Regions from separate parts of the Roseiflexus sp. RS-1 genome, predicted to be linked through region 2. Evidence: riboswitches for the same ligand, from Rfam matches in the RefSeq annotation. Region 2 holds a riboswitch; the other holds the start of a gene.
The links. Region 2 has a riboswitch for S-adenosylmethionine ahead of ROSERS_RS00325 (homocysteine S-methyltransferase family protein). Riboswitches for the same ligand answer to the same signal wherever they lie in the genome.

Region 1: linked by a shared signal. The riboswitch ahead of ROSERS_RS09105 (homocysteine synthase) and the one ahead of ROSERS_RS00325 (homocysteine S-methyltransferase family protein) in region 2 are both predicted to bind S-adenosylmethionine.

What each region holds. Positions count from the first base shown of each region.
Region 1 covers NC_009523.1:2,164,864-2,175,566, forward strand. The annotation lists gene hemB (porphobilinogen synthase) at 1-627, shown strand, start outside; gene ROSERS_RS25960 (hypothetical protein) at 950-1,087, opposite strand; gene ROSERS_RS25965 (hypothetical protein) at 1,210-1,347, opposite strand; gene ROSERS_RS25970 (hypothetical protein) at 1,470-1,607, opposite strand; gene hemL (glutamate-1-semialdehyde 2,1-aminomutase) at 1,804-3,087, shown strand; gene ROSERS_RS09080 (transposase) at 3,320-4,603, opposite strand; gene ROSERS_RS09085 (DUF346 domain-containing protein) at 4,927-5,961, shown strand; gene ROSERS_RS09090 (hypothetical protein) at 7,200-7,427, shown strand; partial or broken gene ROSERS_RS27350 (IS5 family transposase) at 7,424-8,249, opposite strand; gene ROSERS_RS09100 (zinc-ribbon domain containing protein) at 8,486-8,854, opposite strand; SAM riboswitch class I at 9,098-9,278, shown strand; gene ROSERS_RS09105 (homocysteine synthase) at 9,510-10,703, shown strand, end outside.
Region 2 covers NC_009523.1:76,558-87,260, forward strand. The annotation lists gene ROSERS_RS00320 (BTAD domain-containing putative transcriptional regulator) at 1-1,148, opposite strand, end outside; SAM riboswitch class I at 1,432-1,580, shown strand; gene ROSERS_RS00325 (homocysteine S-methyltransferase family protein) at 1,716-5,348, shown strand; gene ROSERS_RS00330 (lipocalin-like domain-containing protein) at 5,359-6,489, shown strand; gene ROSERS_RS00335 (YbgC/FadM family acyl-CoA thioesterase) at 6,778-7,164, shown strand; gene ROSERS_RS25650 (hypothetical protein) at 7,267-7,548, opposite strand; gene ROSERS_RS00340 (transposase) at 7,725-8,918, shown strand; gene ROSERS_RS00345 (hypothetical protein) at 9,938-10,360, opposite strand; gene ROSERS_RS00350 (hypothetical protein) at 10,361-10,558, opposite strand.

The DNA.
Region 1 (10,703 bases), 2.1 Mb from region 2:
TGTGAATACACCAGCCACGGTCACTGCGGCATTCTGGCAGAAACGCCCGGCAGCGGCGATGTGCTCAACGATCCCACGCTCGACATCCTGGCGCGCTGTGCGGTTGCGTATGCCGACGCTGGCGCCGACATCGTTGCTCCCAGCGCGATGATGGATGGGCAGGTCGCTGCCATTCGCTCCGCCCTCGATGCTGCCGGTCATACCCAGGTGGCGATCCTTTCGTATGCCGCCAAATTCGCCTCCGCCTTTTACGGTCCCTTCCGCGAAGCGGCCGAGTCCACTCCGGCATTCGGCGACCGGCGCGCCTACCAGATGGACCCGGCAAACGGGCGTGAGGCGTTGCGCGAAGTGGATCTCGATGTTGCCGAAGGCGCCGACATGATCATGGTCAAACCGGCTGGCGCCTATCTCGACATCATCAGCGCCGTGCGCCAGCGCTACCACCTGCCGCTGGCAGCGTACCAGGTGAGCGGCGAGTATGCCATGATCAAAGCGGCAGCGCAACTCGGCTGGCTCGACGAGCGTCGCGCTGCACTCGAAAGCCTGATCGCCATTCGACGGGCTGGCGCGGATATGATTATCACCTACTTCGCCAAAGACGCCGCGCGCTGGATTGCTACAGAGTGAGGCGAGAGGGTTGCAGGTTGCAGGTTGCAGGTTGCAGGTTGCAGGTTGCAGGTTGCAGGTTGAACCCACCGTTCGATCATTTTTCTGTTGAACGGTCGGAAAGCATTGCGCGTTGCGGGTTACAGGTGGAAAGGTGGAAAGGGCGCCTATGGGAAGGCAAGCGATCTAACCCCTAACGCCTGACTCCAGGTTCGCGGTTCTCAGTTCCTGGTTCTTAGAGCCTATCCGAAAAACTGTAACCTTTTCACCTGTGGCGTGATCGCCGTGCGCGCCGCCGGGTTATTCGGATAGGCTCTAAGACGTGGAAGTCCGACGGGCTGGTCTACGGGCGAGCGGGATGCGCTCCCTCACGCCCGCGCAGGCGGGCTTCCCGCCTGCCAGCCGCGACTTCAGTCGCCAGGCGGCGAGCGGAAACACCCTGTCGCACCAGGTTCGTCGTTCCGACACTCGCAACCGTCATGCGACCCGGTGTGCTCAGAGCCTATCCGCAAAACTGTAACCTTTTCACCTGTGACGTGATTGCCGTGCGTGCCGCCGGGTTATTCGGATAGGCTCTAAGACGTGGAAGTCCGACGGGCTGGTCTACGGGCGAGCGGGATGCGCTCCCTCACGCCCGCGCAGGCGGGCTTCCCGCCTGCCAGCCGCGACTTCAGTCGCCAGGCGGCGAGCGGAACCACCCTGTCGCACCAGGTTCGTCGTTCCGACACTCGCAACCGTCATGCGACCCGGTGTGCTCAGAGCCTATCCGAAAAACTGTAACCTTTTCGCCTGTGGCGTGATTGCCGTGCGTGCCGCCGGGTTATTCGGATAGGCTCTAAGACGTGGAAGTCCGACGGGCTGGTCTACGGGCGAGCGGGATGCGCTCCCTCACGCCCGCGCAGGCGGGCTTCCCGCCTGCCAGCCGCGACTTCAGTCGCCAGGCGGCGAGCGGAAACACCCTGTCGCACCAGGTTCGTCGTTCCGACACTCGCAACCGTCATGCGACCCGGTGTGCTCAGAGCCTATCTGAAAAACTGTAACCTTTTCGCCTGTGGCGTGATCGCCGTGCGTGCCGCTGGGTTATTCGGATAGGCTCTTAGTTCTCAGTTCTCAGTTCTCGGTTCTCAGTTCCTGGTTCTCGGTTCTCGGTTCTCGGTTCTCGGTTCTCGCAACCCCTATGATTGCCTGGTCACAACTATGAAGACAACCCGTTCAGAATCACTATTTGCCGAAGCGCAGTCGCTCTTTCCCGGCGGCGTCAACAGCCCGGTGCGCGCCTTTCGCGCGGTCGGCGGAACACCCAGATTCATCGCGCGTGGCGAAGGCGCCCTGATCTTCGATGTCGATGGCAACCGCTACATTGATTACGTTCTCTCGTGGGGACCGCTGATCGCAGGGCATACCCACCCCGATGTGGTTGCCGCAATTGCGGAACAGGCAGCACGTGGTACGTCATTCGGCGCACCGACCGAACTGGAGAGCGAACTGGCGCGTCTGATCATCCAGGCGATGCCAGCGGTCGAAATGGTGCGTTTCGTATCGTCGGGCACGGAGGCGGCGATGAGCGCGCTGCGCCTGGCGCGCGCCGCAACCCGCCGCGACAAAGTCATCAAGTTCGCCGGGTGCTACCACGGGCACTTCGATGGATTTCTCGTACAGGCGGGATCGGGCGTGGCAACGCTGGGTCTGCCCGACAGTCCTGGGGTCACAGCGGCGACGGCTGCCGGCACATTGACGGCGCCCTACAACGATCTGGATGCGGTTGAAGCATTGTTGAAGGCGAACCCTGGCGAGGTAGCCGCGATTGCGGTCGAGCCGGTTGCAGGAAATATGGGACTGGTGCTGCCGCAACCTGGCTTTCTTGCTGGCCTGCGCCGCCTGGCTGATGAACACGGTGCGTTACTGATCTTCGATGAAGTGATGACCGGCTTCCGTGTGGCGTATGGCGGCGCTCAGGGACGGTATGGCATCACTCCTGATCTGACCTGTCTGGGAAAGGTGATTGGCGGCGGTTTGCCCGCTGCTGCGTATGGCGGAAGGCGTGAGTTGATGGAACTGATCGCGCCTGCCGGTCCTGTCTACCAGGCTGGCACCCTCTCCGGCAATCCACTGGCGATGGCGGCAGGTATTGCCACACTGCGCATCATCGGAGCGCCCGGCGTCTTTGAGCGTCTGGAACAGGCGACAGCCGCCTTGTGCGCCGGTTTCGAGCGCGCGGCTGCAGACGCCGACATTCCGCTGCGCGCAGCGTATGCTGGCAGTATGTGGGGCTTCTTCTTTACCGGCGATCCGGTGGTCGATTACGCTTCGGCGAAGAAAGCCGATACCCGCAGATATGCACGATTCTTCCACGCCATGCTCGAACGCGGCGTCTACCTTGCCCCGGCGCAGTTCGAGGCGGCGTTCGTATCGCTCGCCCACAGCGACGCGCTCATTCAGGAGACAATTGCCGCCGCTGCCGATGCCTTGCGCTCGCTCTGATATCAAATCTTGATCGATGAGGGGCAGGTTGTTTGGGAGGCCCTTGAGCTCCTTCACTCGTTTTGGGCATCAGGACGCCCAAACGCCCCCTTCTCCCCTTGTGGGAGAAGGGGGGTTGGGGGAATCTCACAGGGGTGGATGTTTTGGCAAGCCCCTGCGTGCCATCTCCCGTTTCAGCCATCAGGACGCCCAAACGCCCCCTTCTCCCCGTGTGGGTTGAAAGGGGGGGGATTTAGGGCGATTTCAGGCATTGGGACGGGTCATCGATATGCATGGTTACGCTGTCACCTATTTTGGGCAAGGGCTCCGGGCGCAACCACAAGCGGACCCAACAACGCCCTTGCGCCAGCAACCAGCGCAGGCGCCGACCTGCCCCCCGCCGGAGCAGGCTGATCACCCGCTGCGCCGTGCCGCTCCAGCGACGGCGCAGCGGTGCGCCCGTCGTCGGCGGCGCCCGCCGCAAGCGACCGGGCGGAACCCCCTGCGGTTCTGCATCGTCGATCCGCGTGCCGACGGCCACCGTCCACCGCGTGACCGTCGCCACCACCAGATACTGCCAGGCCACCGCATCCGGGTCCGTCACCTGACCGCGTTGCCAGTCCCAGCCCATCGACGTACTTTGGCGGAAGCCCGCCTCGTCCCAACTGCGCAGGGCATACCACGCGGCATCCACCCGCGCGGCTGAACGCTCGACGAGCGGCGCCCACGGTTCCGCATGGCCGGCGCCCCACGCCACCGCCAGCGTGCCCGCAATCCGCTTGGGTGCGTGCGTGAAGGCGACCCCCGCGCCCACCCATCCATGCCCCGGTCCGGGCGCCAGACGCAGCACCGACTGGCGCACCTGACCGGTCGGCGCGAAGGTCGACGTGGGACGCACCCGCATGATGGGATGGACCTGCTGCGACCGGATGGCGTGCCACAGCCGGGGGCTCCACAACCCCTGATCCGCCAGCGTGAGGACCTCCTGGTCGAGCGGCAGCGCGCTGCGGGCCCAGCGCAGCATCCGCTCCCAGGGCGGTTCCCACGCGCCCGGTTGGTTCGCCGGGACGATCACCCAGGCGACCGGCAGGGCAGCGCCCCGATAGAGGACGCTCATGCGCAGCAGAACGACGTCAGCGCGCCGATGGGAGGCATCCAGCCCGAGCACGAGCGGTCCGCCGGTCCAGTGCGCGCGAATCCAGCGGAGCAGGTCGGCGCCGCACGCCAGCGGACTGACCACCGGTGGCGCACCCGCCGCAGGTGGGTCGGCGGTGTTTATGAGATGGGCCGGGGCGGCGATCCAGGCGTCCCAGGCGTCCGCCAGGGTGGCGGCACGGGCGATCCCGGCAGTGGCGAGCGCTGGCGCCAGCGCGGGACGATTGGCGCTCCCCGCCAAGAGGGCGCCCAAGACCCAGCGGGCCAGGGCGCGGCGCCAGTGACGCGACAAGCGCGGGAAGAGGGTCTGGATCTGCTGCTGCAGCAACCGTTCCGTGGGCGTGCGGGCCATTCCATCCTCCGTGTCTCGCGATCCTTCCATGATCATGATACCGACGGATCGGCCCGTGCGTTCGGTGGAACGGAAACGGTTGACAATCTGCCTGCGAATCCCCCCCCTTTCAACCCCGTGTGGGAGAAGGGGGTTGGGGGGATGAGGGGCAAAGGCGCACGGGAATGCAGAAAACCGCCCATCTCTCCCAAGAACTCTACCCTTGAGAGCTCGCCCTTCCTCCCTTGAAGTTTACTCCCCTTCATAGTATGATAATGCATAAGCGTACCATGCACCTCATATGTTCTTGCGCTATTCCTCAAAGAAGCAGTACGCATCACCTCAATAACAGCCAGGAGAAAGAGAGAACAGGAATGAACCGCTATCGGGTCTCTGGAGTGCTGCTGGTGCTGGCACTCTGGTTCACGTCTGCTTCATTCGTTCCCCTCCACGCGCGTGTCACACGGTCGCCGTCGTCCGCCGATATGGGTCTGACCACGCTCGTGTTGATGCCGGCAACAACGGGTGATGCTGCGGACAGTCCGGTTGGGTTGTCACCGGTTGCCCAGAGCGGTTGGGGAAACTGGGAAGCGGTTCCCGGCGCGGTGCTGGCGACATCAGCGCCAAGTGTGACGACCTGGAGCCGCGATCGGCTGGAAGTCTTTGTTCGCGGCGATGGCGGTGCACTGCTGTGGCAGACATTCGCCGGAGGGAAATGGTCGGGATGGCGCAACATCGGCGGTGGGCTGGCATCGGCGCCTGCCTGCGCTGCCTGGGAGCAGAATCGGATGAGTTGCTTCGCTCTTCGGCAGGGGAGCAGCGCCGTCTGGCACATCTGGTGGAACGGTGAACGCTGGAGCGAATGGCAGAACCTGGGAGGCATCGCCACCTCAGCGCCAGCGGCGGTCTCGTGGGGAGCGCAGCGGGTGGCGGTGTTCGTGCGCGGCAGCGATAACAAGATGTACCAGGCATACTACGACGGTCAGCGCTGGATCAGCTGGATCAACCACGAAGGCATACTCACCTCGGTGCCCGCCTGCACCTCGCCGGGCGACAATCAGGTGCAATGTTTCGTGCGCGGCAGCAACAATCGGCTCTACCGTCGCGTGTGGAACGGTATCCAGTGGACCATTTGGGAAGACATGGGGGTGAATGCAACCTCCGCGCCAACTGTCGCATCGTGGGGACCGAACCGGATCAGTCTGTTTGCACGGGGCGACAACGGCAACCTGCTGCACCGCTACTGGGACGGCAGTCGCTGGATTGGATGGGAAGACCTGGGCGGCAATATCGCATCGTCGCCTGCCTGCGTCTCGTGGGGCGCCAACAGCCTCGACTGTTTTGCCCGCGGCGTCGATCCGGTCTTCAACACCGATCAGGGATTGATCCGGCGTTCGTGGCGCGGATGAGAAGCATCGTTCATGTGCGCGCATTACTGTATCTTGCGTTGTTTTCATTGATTCTGCGCTCCTGGCGTGGATGAGCAACATCGCTCCGGCGCAGGGCGTCCATCAGTCCAATCGCCAGGAGTGCAGGAATGAGTTTTCAGAATTCAATATGGTCTGGCCTGCGCAGGCGGGCTTCGCATTCCATAGCCGAGGACGTATGGTCTTGGAATAAATAATCCGGTCTAGCCCGCGCAGGCGGGCTTTGCCTTGCATAGCCGAGGGCTTCAGCCCCACGGCTATACGGGATACCGGATTTATAGCAGTTCTCAAATACGTTGACCCTCGTCCGGGTCTGCCGCGTTGCACGAGGCGCCCACTTCCAGCGACGGGTGTGGGGGCACGGCATGCCGTGCCCCCCACGGCGCCGCCTCGAGGTGGCACGTGAAGCGCTCGTTTCCAGCGACGGGTGCAGCCCCGTCTGACAGACCTTGCAAGACCTGCGCGCGCTCTCCGCGCCTCCGCGCCTCCGCGTGAGCCGGTCTGATGCACACAGAGACGCGAAGCACGCGAAGGGATGGCGTACACGGCGTCTGCTTTCGATAGTGGGTGCAACCCTGCCCAACAAGACCAATCTTTGTGAGAACTGCTATAATTCTCAACGTAACTGCTCAGGCATGCGGTTGAAACCGCGCCTGAGCGGACGCTTCGCGCCGGGCGACCGCCTCTGCGATCGCCGTGGCAGCGTCCACGCAGGTGGACGCCCGGCGAAAAGCCTTCCAGAGGCGATTTCAATCGCTGAACGCCAAGGCAGCCTGAGTAGTTGCTTCTCAATCTCCATAATCTAGGAATAATGGTCGATGTATCTGAGAAATGCTGTAATTCTCAATCTCCATCAGCCCGCACGTGCGGAGTCACGCCTGACGACGGACGATGTCGAATGTCTTCTCTTACCGACCGACATGCATGTCGGTCGCCGTGCGGGGAGCGCGATGGTGACTGCGGTCGTCCGAGGAGGTTCAACCTCTACGAGAACTGCTATATACTCCTGAGCTTCGTGACTGCGCAGGGCGGGCGCTGTTCATATAGTGTGCCGGGCGAAGTCTGGGACGGATCATTTCGGTAGTTTCGCAGATGACCGGGAAAACCTGCTGTTCGAGAAGCGGTCAGGGGCACGGTTTGCTCTCCGAATTCGTTATGCGCTACAATATGGCGGGAAACATCGCCATGTTCTGAACAAGACAGATCGCAAGGCGGCTAGCGTGACAGAATCGCAGGGTATTCATATCGGAAAAGTTATTCGTCATGCTGTTGTATTCAATACGCAGCGCTGGCCGGAAGTGCGGTTCAGGATGGATGATCTGCTCGATGTGGTGAATGATTTGTTTGATTTACTGCAAAATCGCAGGATCAGTTATGCACTGGTCGAGGGTATTGCTCTCTTGAGATATGTTCAGGGTCGGAATACTGAGAGCGTGATCAAAAACTAACATCTCGGATAGAGCCGATTCAGGAGCATTGCAATAGAACCGAGATAAAGAAAGGCTTCGCTTGATTCTGGGTTGCGGTTGTTGCGGCGAATAATTATTCGCCGCAACAACCGATTGCGTCCCGCCCACGCAATCGAGCGTTCCACCACCCATCGCTTCGGAATGACCGCAAATCCCGTTTGTCCAGGCGGTTTTTCAATAACATTCAGGCGTATCGCCGTGTTCTGTTGCAGCCATTCATCTAACCCTTTTTTGTATCCCTCATCCACGCGAATCTCGCGCATCCGGGGAAATGAGTGATGATGCGCGGCGAGAAGCCACTCGGCGCCTTCAGTATCCGAAATATCGGCGGGATGGACCAACACGCGCAACAAGAACCCATTTGTATCAACCCAGAATTGCCGTTTGCGCCCGTTGACCTTTTTTTCCCCCATCGTCGCCGCGTTCTCCGCCTGCTTCGGTCGTTTTGACGGATTGGGAGTCCAGGACGCTGATGGACGGCTCCGGATCGCGATTCAACGCCTGTCGCGCCAGTTTCCGCAGCGTATCATTGATTTTGATGAATGTTCCATCACGATTCCATTTGTCGAAATAGTACCGAACGGAACTCATTGGCGGAACATCTTTCGGAAGCATGCGCCATTGGCAGCCCGTACGATTTTTGGAGAGCAGCGCGTTGACGATCGCGCGGCGATCAATTTCGGTCGGACGCCCGCCGTTGGGCGACGGCGCGGTGACGAGTGGCGCGATAGCGGCCCACTGTTCATCGGTCAGATCGGTCGCATCCTTGGTTGGATAGGATCGAAGCGCACGTCGTGGCATACGAAATTGCTCCTCATCAGAACGGCATGGTCGCCATCATGATACCACAAATCCGGTTTTCTGATCGCCCTCTAACCATCACGGGAATGCACACTTCCACAGTTCGTAGCGACAGCACAAACTTTCCTCCCGCTGGCGCCAGCGCCAGCGGGAGGAATCGGGTTTTGCTTGCCGCATTCATTCAAAGGTGCACCGTGAAGATGGCGCAGCACATTGAACCTGTGCGCACACCCTGCCTACCAGCGACCGCGCCCGCTGCTGCGGCGCTGATCCTGGAAGCAGTCGGAGCAGTAGACCGGCTTATCGCCACGCGGCACGAACGGCACAAGCGCCTCACGACCACACGACGCGCAGGTTGTGCTGTGCATCTGGCGCTCGCCGCCGTAACCGCCGCGACCCGCGCCATAACTATCGTTCCGTCCATACCCGTTGCGGTCGCTGTAGCCGCGCCCGCCTCCCGACGTCTTCCGCTGCTGTCGACACGACGGGCAGCGCGTCGGCTCGTTGGTGAACCCTTTCTGGGCGTAAAACTCCTGTTCGCCTGAAGTGAAAACGAAATCCACGCCACAATCCCGACAGGTGAGTGTCTTGTCTGCAAAGCTCATCGCTTGCCAGCTCCTTTTGATGAATGATACCGTACCGTGTCCTTGGTTTGGGGAATGATGAGCCTGAAGACAGCACGCCTGCGAGGATCAGAGGGTGCAGAAGCAGCTCGCTACGACCAAACCTTGTAAAGACAGGAGGAAGTATAGCATACCTTGCCCATTTCCGCCAGATTGCATCCAATGCCGCTTGACAATCTCGCCCAATGTCGTATACTATCTCAACAAACAAGTCAATAAGCGCAACTCTTATCCAGAGAGGCGGAGGGACCGGCCCGATGAAGCCTCGGCAACCTCCGGTGCAGGGTAAGACGTTCAGGTGCTGAGACTGGCGTCAGTGACGATGCCTCCTCACTCCAGGCAACCTGAGCATCTTGTTCACACTGGAAGGTGCCAATTCCGGCAGAGTATATCTGGAAGATGAGAGGCGTGCGCTGCGGGAGTAGATGCCCACCCTGCGGTATCCCCCAAAGCTCACACAGACAGCCCTCATCGTACAGATGAGGGCAATTTTGTTGCCCTCACGCTGCACGAGAGATTGCTTACCAGATGGCAGCGCATCCACCAGACAGGTTGCGCTGCCCTGGCTCTGCTGTTCCTTTGAAACCGTGCACTGGGCTGGTACGCACAATTGCAACACAAGGAGACGATCACCACCATGACAGACGAAATCCGTTTCACCGGCTTCGAGACCCTGGCGCTCCACGCGGGGCAGCAACCCGACCCGACCACCGGCGCACGCGCCGTTCCGATCTATCAGACGACATCGTATCAGTTCAAGGATACCGATCACGCTGCGCGGTTGTTTGGGTTGCAGGAGTTCGGCAATATCTATACCCGGATTATGAACCCGACGACCGATGTGCTTGAACAGCGCATCGCCGCACTCGAAGGCGGCGTCGGCGCTCTGGCGCTGGCATCGGGGCAGGCGGCGGAAACGCTGGGCATCCTGAATGTAGCAGGCGCCGGTGATAATATCGTCTCATCGAGCGACCTGTACGGCGGCACCTACAATCTGTTCCGCCATACGTTCCCGAAACTCGGCATTACGACTCGCTTCGTCGATGCCCGCGATCACGAAGGGTTTCGCCGGGCAATCGATGATCGCACGAAACTGGTCTTCCTCGAACTGGTCGGCAACCCGCGTCTGGATATTGTCGATCTGCAAACCATCGCCAATATCGCCCACGAACACGGCGTGGCGGTGATGGTCGACTCGACCACTGCAACCCCATATCTGTGCCGCCCGTTCGAGTGGGGCGCCGATATTGTCGTCCACTCTGCGACCAAATACCTCGGCGGGCACGGGACCAGCATCGCCGGTCTGCTGGTCGATAGCGGGAAGTTCGACTGGACCAATGGGCGCTACCCTGAGTTTACGACCCCCGATCCTTCCTATCACGGTCTGGTGTATACACAGGCGTTCGGCAACCTGGCATACATCTTGAAGGTGCGGGTGCAGTTGCTGCGCGATATTGGCGCATGCCTCAGCCCGTTCAACTCCTTCCTGCTGCTCCAGGGCATCGAGACACTGGGATTGCGGATGGAGCGTCACAGTCAGAATGCGCTGGCAGTGGCCCAGTTCCTCAAAGAGCACAGCAAGGTGGAATGGGTGCTGTACCCCGGACTTCCGGAGCATCCGAGTTATGCGCTGGCGCAGAAGTATATGCCCAGGGGACAGAGCGGTATTGTCGGGTTCGGGATCAAAGGCGGGCGCGCAGCCGGTGCAAAGTTCATCAACAGCCTGCGCCTGTTCTCGCACCTGGCGAATATCGGCGATGCCAGGAGTCTTGCGATTCATCCAGCCAGCACGACCCACAGCCAGTTGACGCCCGATGAGCAGCGGCTCACC
Region 2 (10,703 bases):
CGATACTCCGGTACATTGCGCAGCAAGGGGCGCAGCATCTCTCCGACCGCAGCAAAGGGCAACCCCTGATCCAGCGGCGTGGCGCGCAGTTCAAGCGTAAATGCGCCCCGGTCGGCGGCAGTGCGCAGCGTTTCTGCTATCAGGCGCGTCTTCCCAATCCCCGCTTCACCGACGATGGTGACCATTCCGCCGCTACGCCGATCAAGATCGGCGAGCCAGCGGTGCAATAACGCCAGTTCCTCCTGACGTCCGACAATCGGCGTTGCTGCCGATCCCGGAGAACGTTGTCCGGCACGTGGACTGCGCGGTTCGATCCGCTGTCGATCATGACGGTTTTCGTGCGATGAGGAGACCGCAGCAGGCGCATAGGAACCAGGATCGCCGCGCAGGATCGCCATATGCAGCGCCTGTGTCTGAGGCGACGGCGCAGCGCCCAACTCGTGGTCCAGCAGATGACGGTAGCGCTCGTAACTCTGAAGCGCGCCGGCCGTGTCGCCTGACCGCGCCTGTGCCAGCATCAGGATGCGCCAGAGCGGTTCGGTGAGAGGCGCAATGGCAATGCCGCGACCGGCAAGCGCCGCCGCAGCCATCGGGTCGCCGCGGTCGAGTTTGATCTCCGCCACACGACGGAGCGCGTCGAGGTAGCGTGCACGCAACCGCTCACGCTCCATCGCCGCCCACGCCAGTTCCTGCTCATCTTCGAGAAAGTCGCCGCGATAGAGCGTAATCGCCCGCTCCAGGTCCGCCTCACCCTGCTCCATCGAACCGGTCGTCTGACCACCGGCGAGTGATTCGGTCAGCGTTAGAAACTCATCGACATCGATCCACGCGCCGCTCTCTCTGTTCCAGGCATACCCGCCGGAGCGGGTCAGAATATACCGGCGTGAAGCGCGGTCAGCCTCTGGTTCCAGCACACGACGCAGGTTGCTGATTGCGCTCCGCAGGTTTACCGATGCGCTGGCGCTGTCCGAATCAGGCCACAGCCATTCGCACAATCGCCCGGCAGCAATAACCCGCCCCCGGGTTGCAGCGAGAATGGCAAGCAGACGCTGCTCCTGCCGGGAACGCCAGACGGAGTCGGGTAGCGTGCGATCACCGATCTGTACGGTCAGCGCGCCGAATAACGCAATCCTGAGCGGCGCATCCATGCCCGTCTCCCTACCGCAATGTCATAATGCAGCGCATTATGAGTATACCACGCCCGTCGTGCGTTCGCAGAGAATGACAGACGCGGGATGCAGGCGGAGTATAACGCACCGGAAGACGCAGCGCAAGGCATCGGCTGCGGCAGGGTGGCGGGGTGGCGGGATGTGACGCAGGGAAGCGATAGATGTACCCCTGCTGCCAGTGCGTACACGATTTATGCCACACCCGATGAATCAATTGACATTGACGCTGTTTCTTTCCCCATGCTATACTATCAGACAAATTTGCTCATCCAGAGGAGTGGAGGGACCGGCCCGATGAAGCTCCGCCAACCCGTAGCCACTGGATCGAGCAGCCGGTGCGATACGCGCCGCTTCTCGACACTGGCAGGCTATAGGGTGGCAATTCCGGCAGCGCAGGCTGGAAGATGAGTGGTGATGAGGCTTCCGGAACCTCACGCGGGCGCGTGGGGTTTTTTGCTGCACAAGCGAGAAAGCGCAATCATCGCACCCGCCAGCCCGATCATCACGTGCAGACAGTTCGGATATGAAGTATCACGAGGTGTTTCCTTGAAGAAGCCAACCTACCTTGAAGCCCTGCGCGAGCGCGTCCTGATCTACGACGGCGCTATGGGCACCAGCATCGATACATTCCATCTCACGGCTGCGGACTATGGCGGTGAAAACACTTTCGGCGCCCGCGATTATCTGGTGATGACTCGCCCGGATGTCATCGAACAGATCCACACCTCGTTTCTGGAAGCAGGCGCAGATGTGCTCGAAACATGCACGTTCCAATCGACCCGCATCCGGCTTGAGGAATGGGGGCTTGCCGATCAGACGCATGCGATCAATGTCGCCGCTGCGCGCCTGGCGCGGCGCGTTGCTGATGCGTTCGAGGCGCGTGATGGTCGTCCGCGTTACGTCGCCGGCTCGATGGGACCGACCGGCAAGTTGCCCTCTTCCGATGATCCGTCGCTCTCTGATATAACGTTCGATCAACTCTCCGATATCTTCTACGAACAGGCGGTGGCGCTGATCGAAGGCGGGGTCGATGTGCTGCTGGTCGAGACGAGCGTTGACATTCTTGAAGTGAAAGCAGCACTCGACGGCATTCGTCGCGCGAAAGCGGATCTTAACCGTCCTGATGTCGCCGTGCAGGCGCAGGTGTTCCTCGATCTCTCCGGCAAGATGCTGCTTGGCACCGAGGTGCCAGCGCTCGTTGCCACCCTGGAAGCGATGCCGGTCGATGTCATCGGGCTGAACTGTTCAACCGGTCCTGAACATATGCGCGAGGCGATCCGGTATATGACCCGCCACTCGCGCAAGCCGATCTCCTGCATTCCCAACGCCGGTCTGCCGATCGAGGTGAATGGCGAGACGGTCTATCCGATGGAGCCGGAGCCGTTCGCCCGCATTCTGGGGGAGTATGTCCACGAGTATGGAGTGGCGGTCGTTGGAGGATGCTGCGGCACCCGCCCGGCGCACATTCGCCGTTTGCGCCAGGTAGTCGGCGCGGCGACGCCGCCGAAAGTGCGTGACATCGAGTACATCCCCAGCGTCTCGTCGGGGGTGCGCGCGGCTGCATTGCGCCAGGAAGGGACGTTGACCATTATCGGCGAACGGGTCAACACCCTCGGTTCGCGTAAAGTCAAGCGCCTGCTGCTGAACGATGACTACGACGGCGTGCTTGAAGTCGCGCGCGAGCAGGTCGATTCAGGATCACATATTCTCGATGTGTGCGTGGCAATGACCGAGCGATCCGACGAGCGTGAGATGATGGTCAGACTGTTGAAGAAGTTGACCATGAACATCGAACTGCCGCTGGCGATCGATACGACCGAAGCCGATGTGCTCAATGCGGCGCTGGCGATCTACCCCGGTCGCGCGATTGTCAACTCGGTGTCGCTCGAAGGCGGTCGTGGCGATAAGATTGACCGCACCATGCCGCTGGTGGCGCGCTATGGTGCGGCAACGATCGCCATGACCATCGATGAAGAAGGTATGGCGCACACTGCCGAACGTAAACTGGCAATCGCCCGGCGTATCGCTCAGATTGCGCAGGACGAGTACGGCGTGCCGCCCGAAGCGCTGATCTTCGATGTGTTGACTTTCCCTATCACGACCGGTCAACCCGAGTTGCGCCGCGCAGCGATCGAAACAATCGAGGGTATTCGCCTGGTGAAGCAGCATATTCCCGGCTGTTTCACCACCCTCGGCGTCAGCAACCTGAGTTTCGGCGTCGCACCGTACGCGCGTGCAGCGCTCAACTCGGTGTTTCTGAAACATGCAGTCGATGCCGGTCTCGATACGGCGATCATCAATCCGGCGCATGTGATGCCGTATGCCGAGATTCCGCCGGAGCAGATCAGGGTCTGCGAAGACCTGATCTTCGACCGCGACGAGCAGGCGCTGGCGCGGTTCATTCAGTTCTTCGAGGAGCACGGATCGGCAGCAAAAACCGAGCGCGTCGATCCGACGGAGGGGATGACAGCGGCGCAGCGCGTCCACTGGAAGATCGTGCACCGCAAGAAAGAGGGCATCGAGCAGGATATCGATACGGTCATCGCTGAACGCATCCGCGAGGCGGAGATGCGTGCAGGCATCCACGATAGCGCCCTCGATCCGGCGCATCCCTCGCGGGAGGCGATCTTCGCCTCGCCCTTCCGCAATAGTGCTGCGGTTGATGTGCTCAACACTGTGCTGCTCCCTGCGATGAAGGAGGTCGGCGACCTGTTCGGCGCGGGTCAGTTGATCCTTCCCTTCGTATTGCAGAGCGCCGAGGTGATGAAGAAAGCGGTTGCGCACCTGGAGCAGTATCTGGAAAAACTCGAAGGGGTCACCAAAGGCAAGATCGTCCTGGCGACGGTGTACGGCGATGTTCACGACATCGGCAAAAATCTGGTTCATACGATCCTTGCCAACAACGGGTATACGGTGTACGACCTGGGGAAGCAGGTGCCGATCAACACCATTATCGAGAAGGCGGTCGAAGTCAACGCCGACGCGATTGGTCTGTCGGCGCTTCTGGTGAGCACCTCGAAGCAGATGCCGCTCTGCGTGCAGGAATTGCACCGGCGTGGTCTCAAGTTCCCGGTGCTGGTCGGCGGTGCGGCGATCAACAAACAGTACGGGCAGCGCATTCTGTTCGTTGATGACCACACTCCTTACGAACCTGGCGTCTTCTACTGTAAAGACGCATTCGAGGGTCTGGAAACGGTCGACGCTCTGGTGGATCCGTCCACCCGCGCAACATTCATCGAACGCACGAAAGCGGAAGCAGCTGAGGCGCTCGGCAAGAAGCAACGCGGTCGCGTGGCGCTGGCGGAACTGGGGCGCGCAACATTGAGCGATACGGCGAAGGTGCGCTCGGCGGTGCGAACCGATGTGCCGGTTCCGACGCCGCCGTTCTGGGGTGCGCGCGTGTTGACGCGCATCAAACTGGCGGATGTGGTCGAATGCCTGGATCGCAATGCGCTCTACCGGCTTCAGTGGGGAGCAAAGAATGCGAAAGGCGAAGAGTGGGAACACCTGAAGGCGGATTTTGATGCAAAAGTGCGCGATCTGATCCGCGAAGCCGAACGCGATGGCTGGCTCGAGCCGAAAGTGGTCTATGGCTACTACCCCTGCCAGAGTGACGGGCACGAGGTTATTGTCTACGATCCGCCATCGGTGCTCAACGGCGCCCAGCCGCGCGAACTCACGCGCTTCGTCTTCCCGCGTCAACCGGAGCGTGAACGTCTCTGCCTGGCTGACTATTTCCGTTCACGCGAGAGCGGCGAGTACGATGTGGTTGGGTTGCAGATCGTAACCATGGGGCGCAAAGTCGACGACCTGACCGAGACGTTGCAGCAATCCGGCGATTATTCGCGTGCGTACTTCATCCATGGGCTGGGGGTATCGCTGGCGGAGGCGCTCGCCGAGTATACGAACCGTCTCATCCGCCGGCAACTGGGGCTGAAAGGAACCCAGGGCAAGCGTTACTCCTGGGGGTATCCCGCCTGCCCCGACCTGGAAGAGCACGAGAAGTTGTTCAGGGTGCTTCCAGCGGCTGAGATCGGCGTGACGCTCACCGAAGCCTGGCAACTGGTGCCGGAGCAGAGCACGGCGGCGATTGTGATCCACCATCCTGAGGCGAAATACTTCTCGATCGGCTCTGCCCGCGAACGCGCTGAAGAGGATGTCGCCGAAACGCTGGCGTAACGGGTGTCTGATGATTATTCGAATCTTCGCGCTCATCGCGGCGCTGACAATCCTGGCGGCATGCAGTGCACCGGCGACGGTCGTTGAACCCCGCGCCCGGCTCGCCGTCGCCGAAGCAATGGCAGGCGGCAACGCCGACGGCTTCGCCCGCGCGACGGTGCCGCGTCCCTTCACCTTCCCCCGCGACCACGGACCACACCCGGAGTACGCCATCGAATGGTGGTACTACACCGGCAACCTCCAGTCAGTCGAGGGGCGACGCTTCGGCTTTCAGTTCACCATCTTTCGCACCGGACTGATGCCTGGTGAAGCGGAGCGATCGTCGGCGTGGGCTTCCAGCAGCATCTACATGGCGCATTTCGCCCTCAGCGACATCAGCGGCGGCAGGTTCTATGCCTTCGAACGGTTTAGTCGCGGCGCAGCCGGGCTTGCAGGGGCGCAGAGCGAACCGTTCCGCGTCTGGCTCGAAGACTGGAGCGCCGAAGGTCTCGGCGCCGATGGGACGCCGATGCGCCTGCGCGCTGCTGAAGATGGTGTGGCGCTCGACCTGACCCTGACAGCCGGCAAACCTCCGGTATTGCAGGGAGACCGCGGTTTGAGCCAGAAGAGCGCCGAGATCGGCAACGCATCGTACTACTATTCCTTCACCCGCATGCCGATCAGCGGAACGGTGCGCATCGGCGAAACGCTGTATCAGGTCAGCGGATTGGGTTGGATGGATCGCGAGTGGAGCACCAGCGCGCTTGGCGAGGATCAGGTTGGCTGGGACTGGTTCGCGTTGCACCTGGACGATGGACGCGACCTGATGTTCTACCGCCTGCGTCTGCGCAATGGAGGCATCGATCCATACAGCAAAGGAGTGCTGGTTGATGTCGCCGGGAACGCGCGGCGTCTGAATCACGATGAGGTGCTGGCAGAACCCCTCGATTACTGGACAAGCCCGCGCAGCGGGGCAACCTACCCGGCGCGCTGGCGGCTGCGCGTGCCCGATGAGGCGATTGACCTGACACTGACGCCGCTGCTGGCGGATCAGGAACTGCCAGTCACCGTCGTCTACTGGGAAGGAGCGGTTGCAATCAGTGGCAGCGCCGCAGGCAGCGGGTATATTGAGATGACCGGGTATACGCCGCAAGACCGGTAAAGTAACGAGCGATCCCGAACCGGACGGAAACACACCATACGTGTCGGCGACATAGCGCCTGTTTGATCTCGGAGAGCGCACATCGGAGGACGGAAATCTGTTTTGTGCTGATGGCGCATCGGAATGCGTTGTTGTATGTTTGCGTCTCCTGAATAGGTTATTCTCCTGCAGAGGCGCAGCGGACGCAGCGGGCAATAGATGGCGCTGCGCACTCTGCGTCCTGGTGGTGCGTTTTTGCGGTAGAGTCATGGGTATGCTGTACCGTGATTGAAGCGAACAGGAGTCTGCGTGGAGCACCGTCTGATCTGCAAAGTCTACTACGAAGACACCGACGCCCTGGGCGTCGTTTATCATGCCAACTATCTAAAATACATGGAGCGAGCGCGCAGCGAGTATGTCGAACGGTTCGGCAAGCCGATCTGGGAGTGGAATCGGTTGGGATACTACATCGTCGTCTATGCGATGAACATTCGTTTCAAGCGCGCTGCACAACTCGGCGACACGCTCGAAGTTGTTTCCGCTTTCAGCCTGCAATCGCCGTACCGTGGGCTGTTCAAGCAGCGCGTCGAGCGCGATGGACAGGTGTGCGTGGAAGCCGACGTGGAACTGACCTGTCTCGATCCACAACGCAACCTGCGTGAGTTTCCGCCGGAGTTTCGTTCCGGGCGCGCCTGAATTTGTATTTTACCCAGAGGTGTGCTATATAGTTATTACCTTGATTGCTCGTTCATGTTCGTACAGATGCGTGCAATGAGCGCGTATCAAGGCGCCTTCAGTTCAAACCCGGCATTGGCGCCTGCCGTCCAGCGTCCAGCGCCCATCTTCTCCAGTTGACGGTTGACCGTTCGTCATCTCGACGCCACGACGATACGCGCGCAATTCAATGGCATCCATAAACCAGGCGTGCGGACGCATCTTCGCCCGGCGCACCGGGACCAGGCGCACTCCCGTTTCCGCCAGGATGTTCGCCGCATCAGCGGCGCTGGTGCGGCGACCGTAAGGGCGACCGTAAGGCGGTAAGGGCGAATAATTATTCGCCCTTACGGTCGCTCCGCCCAACAGCCGCGCCCCGGCGGGCAGTCCATACGCACCCCCCCAGTCCCCTCCGCGCGCGGGGTTTAGGGGCGGACAGAACGGATGAGCGCTTGCGGCCTTGGCCCTGGTCGGACATGACCGTGAGCCTGGAACCTTCTATGATAGATGTACCACCAACTATCGCAGAAGGAGCCAGACTCATGTCCAGCATACCGCACCTGACCGATGCTGTCGAGACGCTGCTGCGCGCTGGCGACGACCCGTTGCCGCGCGCCACCCGCCAGCGGCTGGCGCTGTTCGTGGTCGGCGTCTTGCTGGCCGGGACGGTCGTCCTGCGGCGGGTCGCCACGACCCAGACCCACATCGCGCTGGGCGCCGCCCAGGCGGCCAGTCACGAACGCCGACTGCGCCGCATCGTGAATGATCCCCAGTTGGGGGCAGCGGCGCCGATGGACGGGCGGGTTGTGCGCCGGGTGCTGCAGCGGTTGCGTCCCGACCAGCGGGTCTGGCTGATCGTCGACGAAAGCGGGCACAGCGATGTGGTGCGCACGTTGGTGGCGGCGCTGTGGTATCGCGGCCGGGCGCTGCCGTTGGCCTGGGTGCGCTGGCCCGCCCAGCAGCCGCATCCGCAGGCCTCTTGGACCGATTGCCAGACCCTGCTGGCGCAGGTGGCGGCCATCCTGCCGGCGGGACCGTCCGTGACGGTGCTGGCCGACCGTGCCTTCGGCTGCCCGGCCTTCACGGACCTGGTGGCGGCTCACGGCTGGCAGGATCTGGTGCGCGCCCAGCGCCAGACCTGTCTGCGCCACGACGACGGCCGGATGCAGGCCTTCAGCACCCTGATCCCACAGGCCGGCACGCGCTGGTGCGGGCGTGGCCAGGCCTTCAAGAAGCAGGGCTGGCGCCCCGTCAGCGTGGTGGCCTCCTGGCGGGTCGGCTGTCCAGAACCGCTCCTGCTGGTGAGTAATCTGCCGCCCGCCTGGGATCTGGTGCGTCCGTATCGGCGACGGGCGGCAATCGCGGCCTTGTTCCGCGACTGGAAGACCAGCGGCTGGCAATGGGAGGCCAGCCAGGTGCGGGACGTGGCCCATCAGTCGGTGCTGGTGTTGGTGCTGGCGCTGGCGACGCTGATCACGCGCTGTCTGGGGGAGGAGGCCGCCCAGACCATCCTGAATCAGCCGCCCCGCGCGGGGCGGCGGCGTCCCTGGCACGCCCGCGACAGCCTGTTTCGTGGGGCGCGACCGGCTCTGGCAGCGGCTCTGGCAGGACGAGCCGCCAGCCATCACCTGGGAGTTGGTCCGCTTCGATGCACCACATTGGTCGACCGAGTGTTGGCAGTCCGCCCGACCCGCCGCCACCCCGGTGCACCGCACCGGCCGGGTCGGCAAGCGTGAGCACCTGCGGGTCGCAGTCTAAGGAAACAGCATGCATGTGACACGCCTGTTCTGTCCGCCCCTAAAAGAGGGGTGGGGGGGGTGGTCAGGTCGTGCACCCCTGCGGGCAGCATCTGAACGCGCAGGGGCACGCCATCCGGTCGGCAGACCAGATGCAAACGCTATCCAAAGAACTTCTCCCGTTTCGCCGCACAATACCCGCAGCATTCGCGTCCGCGCGCCTTCCGACAGCGCCGGGCGCGCGCCCGGCAGCAGACTGGCAGGGGAAGGCTAGCGATGATGACGTATGGGCGCAGCACCGCTGCGCCCTGACCTGAACACCTCCCCCAACACCTCCGGAATCCAGGCCATCCAATCGGCGAGCTGATGCAAGCGACGATTGAAGCGCACGACGCCGATTCGCTCGGACCGACAGCGGCACCCATGCACGACAAAAAGTGAGGGAAGAGAAAAGAGAAGCGAGACGGACGTGCGTGACGAGCGACTCTCACTCCTCTTTCCTCTTCGCTCACTTCTCTTCTCCAGCGGCGACGACCGCAATCGTCAGAATTTCCGAGTCGGGGCCCCGCGCCCGCACATCACTGCAATGCCTCAGTTGTTCCATCAGCGTGTCAATCACGACAAAAGCGGCTATTATGTGGCGAGCGACCGTCGGCTCTTCCTGGCGATGATGTTATGTTGGTCTGGCAACCGCGATCACGCCAGAGGTGTCGGTGGGCGTCAACAGTATCGTGTTAGGGCGAATTTTACACCAGACCAAACCCGTGTTTGCGCGTAAAAGACAGGTCGCAAAAAGTGTAAAATTCAACCTAACGTGGCACTACCTCTGTGAGAACTGTTGGCAGCGCTATCCTTCGCACGTTGCCAGGAGAGAAAAAGGCGCTGGCGGGCGGGGGAAGCCTGTACTCTGGCGAGCGTATTCTTCAGGCGCTTGCAAGCCTGCCGCTATCGGCGCAGACATGCAGCAGCGAAGCGTGCACATGTCGCGGCTTCGGGTGCTGTGACATTGAATCACGAGATTATCGCCCCCCGACCAGGCGCAGCAGATCATCACGGGTCAGGTGCAAACCGGGGGGAAGATGCCCCGGCGGATATGTCTGCAGATCATCGGCGTCGAACACCAGGTGCAACGCGGTGATCGCCGGTTCACGCAACACAGCGCGCAACAGTTGCACGAGCGAGAGGCGACGCAGACGCGGCACGGTTGGCGGTTGGGTCAAACGATTGCGTTGCGCAAAACCCAGTGCAGCGTCGGGAGAAGGAAAAGCAAGCAATACACGGGCGCGTTTGTCCGTCGGCGTGGAAGAAGCACTCCCACGAGGCGTCCAGAAGACATAAAACGCATCACCTCCCGCGTGCATGCGCAGGGCGATCAATGCAGCGCGCAGGGTTTCGAGATCAAGCCCCTGCTCGGCGGCAAGTGTGTAAACGTCGTCTTCCACTCACGTAAGCAGCGCCAGGTGCGCAGATGTGAAATTGATAATATCGGTACGCTCGACGGCTGCGGCGAACAGCAGCAGGATCAGCAGCAACAGCACGAGCAGCAAAATCGCCGAAAGGGCTTTGCGCCGCGCGCTCACACCATTGTCGGTCAGTTCTTCGGTCGCGTTTGATTGCGTCGTACCGGTGTCGTTGTTCATGAGCAACCTCTGTACCTTTTGTTTGAAGACCATCCCCGCCCCGGCAACAGCCCGGAGGTCTGCCGTGGACTGAGGCAGGGTTCCCCGTCCACGGAAACGTGCACGATCCAGACAGGCGGATACAATACGCTGCAAAAACGCACCG